2 regions of the Streptomyces nogalater genome follow, and region 2 is predicted to be linked to the other one. Evidence: riboswitches for the same ligand, from Rfam matches in the RefSeq annotation. Region 2 holds a riboswitch; the other holds the start of a gene.
What was found. A riboswitch is a leader RNA that binds a small molecule or an ion and turns the genes downstream of it on or off. The one in region 2 is predicted to bind glycine.
Positions count from the first base shown of each region.

Region 1 (2,387 bases), on a different contig from region 2:
GTAGCGGGAGACGCCCCGGCCGCGTTCGCGCTGGCCCTGCCGGGCCGTCTCGGGGCTGACGTCGAGGAGGAGCAGGTGCAGGGTGCCGCCCCGGCGCCGGGCCGCGCGGGCCAGCCAGGCGCGCACCCACGGCTGGGTGCCGCAGTCGTGCACGACGAGCCCCTCCCCGGTGCGCAGGGCCCGGCGCAGGCCGGTGTAGTGGGCGAGGCGGACCAGGGGGCGGTAGAGCGCGTAGGGCAGGAAGCCGGGGAGGCGGGCCTGCCAGCGGTCCCGGGTGTCCTGGGAGTCGACGCGGCGGCCGGTGACCGCGCGGCGCATCAGGGTGGACTTGCCGCTGCCGGGCAGGCCGGTGACGACCACCAGGTCGCGGGGGCCGAAGAGCAGGGCGTGCGGGCTGCGGCCGGCCCGGTCGCGCAGATCGCGGACGACCGGCGCGGGGCGGTCCGCGCCGCGCTCGCGGGCCGCAGCGGAGGGCTGTCCCGGCACCGCGAGGCCGGCGTGGGCGGCGTAGGCCGAGGTCCTGTTCACCGTGATCGTCCTCCCAGGGGCTTGGTCGATCCCATGCCCGTTCTATGTAAAGGGAAGGTAATGGACAAGGCCCGGCGGTTCATGCGGGTACGGCCACAGGTCGGTCACAAGCGGTGGGCTCTGGATGGCCGGGGTGCGGCGTGCAATGATGAGCCCGCCAACTGCATACCGGCCGTTTGAATCCGCGCGGGAGAGTTCCCGGGCCCCCTCGGGGCCGCCTGGGGCGCCGAAGGAGCAAGTCCCTCCCTTGAATCTCTCAGGCCCCGTTACCGCGCGGGCGAGGCACATCTGAAAAGCGGGCCGCCGTCGCCGGCGGCTCCACCCAAGGTGCAAGCCGTGATCGTCCCCGTGGCGGTGGCGGCGAACCTCTCAGGTTCCGATGACAGATGGGGAGGAACGTTCCTCGCCCGTCCTTTGCCCTGGGAGACGACCGACCGATGAGCAGTACCGAACTCCGTCATACCGCGCTCGACGCCGTGCACCGCTCGCTGGGCGCGACGATGACCGACTTCGCCGGCTGGGACATGCCCCTGCGCTACGGCTCCGAGCGGGACGAGCACACCGCCGTGCGCACCCGGGCCGGTCTGTTCGACCTCTCCCACATGGGCGAGATCACCGTGACCGGCGCCGACGCCGCCGCCTTCCTGAACCACGCCCTGGTCGGCAACATCGCCTCCGTCGGCGTCGGCCGCGCCCGCTACACCATGATCTGCCAGGCCGACGGCGGCATCCTGGACGACCTGATCGTCTACCGGCCGGCCGAGACCGAGTACCTGGTCGTCGCCAACGCCTCCAACGCCCAGGTGGTGCTGGACGCCCTCACCGAGCGTGCGGCCGGGTTCGCCGCCGAGGTCCGCGACGACCGGGACGCCTACGCGCTGATCGCCGTGCAGGGCCCCGAGTCCCCCGGCATCCTGAAGTCCCTGACCGACGCCGACCTGGACGGCCTGAAGTACTACGCCGGGCTGCCCGGCACGGTCGCCGGCGTCCCGGCGCTGATCGCCCGCACGGGGTACACCGGCGAGGACGGCTTCGAGCTGTTCGTGAAGCCGGAGCACGCCGTGGCGCTGTGGCAGGCGCTGACCGAGGCCGGCGAGGGCGTCGGTCTGGTCCCGTGCGGGCTGTCCTGCCGGGACACGCTGCGCCTGGAGGCGGGCATGCCGCTGTACGGGCACGAGCTGACCACCTCCCTGACCCCCTTCGACGCCGGGCTGGGCCGCGTGGTCAAGTTCGACAAGGAGGGCGACTTCGTGGGCCGCGCGGCACTCGCCGAGGCCGCCGCCCGGGCGGAGCAGAACCCGCCCCGGGTCCTGGTCGGGCTGGTCGCCGAGGGCCGCCGGGTGCCGCGCGCCGGGTACGCCGTGGTGGCCGGCGGCGAGGTGATCGGCGAGGTCACCTCCGGCGCCCCCTCCCCCACCCTGGGCAAGCCGATCGCCATGGCCTACGTCGACGCGGCGTACGCGGCGCCGGGCACCGAGGGCGTCGGCGTGGACATCCGGGGCACCCACGAGCCGTACCAGGTCGTGGCGCTGCCGTTCTACAAGCGCCGGAAGTAACCGCCGGGCGCGCGCACCGGCCCGGGGCCCCCGGCCCCAGGGCGGCGCGTGACCCTGCGCACATTCGCCCGCTCACCAGCGGTTTCTCTAGTCCCCCCGTCACCATCACTCCCGCGCGTACAGGAGAATTCAGGCCATGAGCAACCCCCAGCAGCTGCGCTACAGCAAGGAGCACGAGTGGCTGTCGGACGCCGAGGACGGCGTCTCGACGGTCGGCATCACGGAGCACGCGGCCAACGCGCTCGGCGATGTCGTCTTCGTCCAGCTCCCCGAGGCCGGCTCCACGGTGTCCGCGGGCGAGAC
Region 1 is NZ_BAAASM010000074.1:36,694-39,080, reverse strand. Features, by position in the region: gene ABD350_RS35850 (AAA family ATPase) at 1-528, opposite strand, end outside; glycine riboswitch at 706-810, shown strand; glycine riboswitch at 811-924, shown strand; gene gcvT (glycine cleavage system aminomethyltransferase GcvT) at 966-2,084, shown strand; gene gcvH (glycine cleavage system protein GcvH) at 2,221-2,387, shown strand, end outside.
Region 1: linked by a shared signal. The riboswitch ahead of gcvT (glycine cleavage system aminomethyltransferase GcvT) and the one ahead of gcvP (aminomethyl-transferring glycine dehydrogenase) in region 2 are both predicted to bind glycine.

Region 2 (2,387 bases):
GCGTCGGTGCGCAGCAGCGCCTCGGGCAGGGTGTCCTCGGCGGTCGCGTCCAGCGCCTCGATGTCGGCCTCGACGCCGAAGGCGGACCAGACGGCGTCCAGCCCGGCCCGGTCGGTGGTCTCGTCACAGGCCACGGAGACGTGGTCGGCGTCGACCAGCCGCAGGTTGACGCCCTTGTCCCGGGCGGCGGCGACGATCGCGGCGGCCTTGCCCGGCACGCGCGCGGTGACCGTGTCGAAGAACGCGCCGTGGACGACCTCGACACCGGCGGCCTTCAGGCCCTCGGCGAGGAGGGTGGCGTAGCGGTGCGTACGCCGCGCGATGGTCTGCAGCCCCTCGGGACCGTGGTAGACGGCGTACATGCCGGCCATCACGGCGAGCAGCACCTGCGCGGTACAGATGTTGCTGGTGGCCTTCTCCCGGCGGATGTGCTGCTCACGGGTCTGCAGCGCGAGCCGGTAGGCCTTGTGGCCGTCGACGTCGACGGAGACGCCGACCAGGCGGCCGGGCAGGCTGCGCGCGAACTTCTCGTGTACGGCCATGTAGCCGGCGTGCGGGCCGCCGAAGCCCATGGGCACGCCGAAGCGCTGGGTGGTGCCTACGGCGATGTCCGCGCCCAGCTCACCCGGCGAGGTCAGCAGGGTCAGGGCGAGCAGGTCGGCGGCCACGGTCACCAGGGCGCCCAACTCGTGCGCCTGGTCGATGACGGGCTTGAGGTCCCGTACGGCACCGGAGGCGCCCGGGTACTGGATCAGCACACCGTTGATCTCGCGCTCGGCGATCTCCGCGGGGATGCCGGCGGACAGGTCGGCGACGACGACCTCCACGCCGGTCGGCTCGGCACGGGTCTCGATCACGGCGATGGTCTGCGGCAGCGCGTCCGCGTCGACCAGGAACAGGCCCTTCTTGTTCTTGCCCATGCGCCGGGACAGGGCCATCGCCTCGGCGGCGGCCGTGCCCTCGTCCAGCAGGGAGGCGCCGGAGGTGGGCAGCCCGGTCAGCTCGGCGACCATCGTCTGGAAGTTCAGCAGGGCCTCCAGACGGCCCTGGGAGATCTCCGGCTGGTACGGCGTGTAGGCCGTGTACCAGGCGGGGTTCTCCATGACGTTGCGCAGGATGACGGGCGGGGTGAAGGTGCCGTGGTAGCCCAGGCCGATCATGGAGCGCAGGACCTGGTTGCGGTCGGCGAGCGAACGCAGTTCGGCGAGCACCTCGGCCTCGGTGCGGGCGCCCGGCAGGTCCAGGGAGTCGGCGTTCTTGATCACATCCGGGACCGCGGCGGCGGTCAGCTCGTCCAGCGAGCCGTACCCGACCTGCGCGAGCATCTTGGCCCGCGCCTCCTGGTCGGGCCCGATGTGGCGCTGCTCGAACGGGGTGCCCGCTTCGAGTTCGGAGAGCGGAATGCGATGGGCGGTCATTGCGGAGGCCTCCTGGTCTGACGCGACCTGCGAGGGGCACCCCGGCGCGGGTACCCCGACGGCCTCCCCCTCTGTCATCTGCACCTGAGAGCTTCACCGGACGCCCGCGGGCACCGGCTTTCACCGTCGGTGAGGGCGGGAGCCGTCGACGCCCGCCCTGCTTTCCAGAGTGACCTCGTCCGTGCGGTACGTGAGCCTGAGAGATTCCGGGGAGGAGTTGCTCCTTCGGCGCCTCCGAGGTGGGTCGGAGGACTCTCCCGCGCGGGGTCAGCAGCCGCTGTCAGCCTACCAGCGGGGTCAATGGGGCAGCCTTCAAGTGGCCGCCTCCCCCAATGTGCTCTTTCGTAGTGCTTACGGATGAGTTGCGACCACGTGGAGGGAGAGGGACCGTGCAGACCGACATCGATCCGCGCAGCCTGATCGGCCGCAAGGCGTTCGACCGCGAGGGCGCCAAGATCGGCACGATCGACGAGGTGTACCTGGACGACGCGACCGGCGTGCCCGAGTGGGCGGCCGTACGCACCGGCCTGTTCTCCCGGGACGTCTTGGTGCCCCTGGGGCCCAGCGAACTCGTCGACGGCACGCTGCGCGTCCCCTTCGACCGCGCCCTGATCAAGGACGCCCCCGACTTCGGCGTGGGCCGCCACCTCTCCCCCGAGCAGGAACTCCAGCTCTACCACCACTACGGCCTCGACGCGGCCTCCCCTCCCCCGCTCCCGGACCACGACTTCGGCAGACTGGCAGGCTCGGAAGAAACCTGACCCGCCCTCCCCCTCCCCCAGCACGTCTCCCCGCCCGCGACATAGTCCTGCCCCTGTCCCAACCACGGCCACCCCGGCCCCCGGCCCCCGGCCGCGGCCACCCTCCAAGGCCCATCCCCATGCCGCCCCCAGGCCCCGACCCGAACGAGGCCCGCCCCCAGCCCGGGGCCCCTCCCTGGGTGGGAGCCCCTTCCGTAAGCCGGGCCAC
Region 2 is NZ_BAAASM010000044.1:11,083-13,469, reverse strand. Features, by position in the region: gene gcvP (aminomethyl-transferring glycine dehydrogenase) at 1-1,418, opposite strand, end outside; glycine riboswitch at 1,593-1,688, opposite strand; gene ABD350_RS27550 (PRC-barrel domain-containing protein) at 1,808-2,179, shown strand.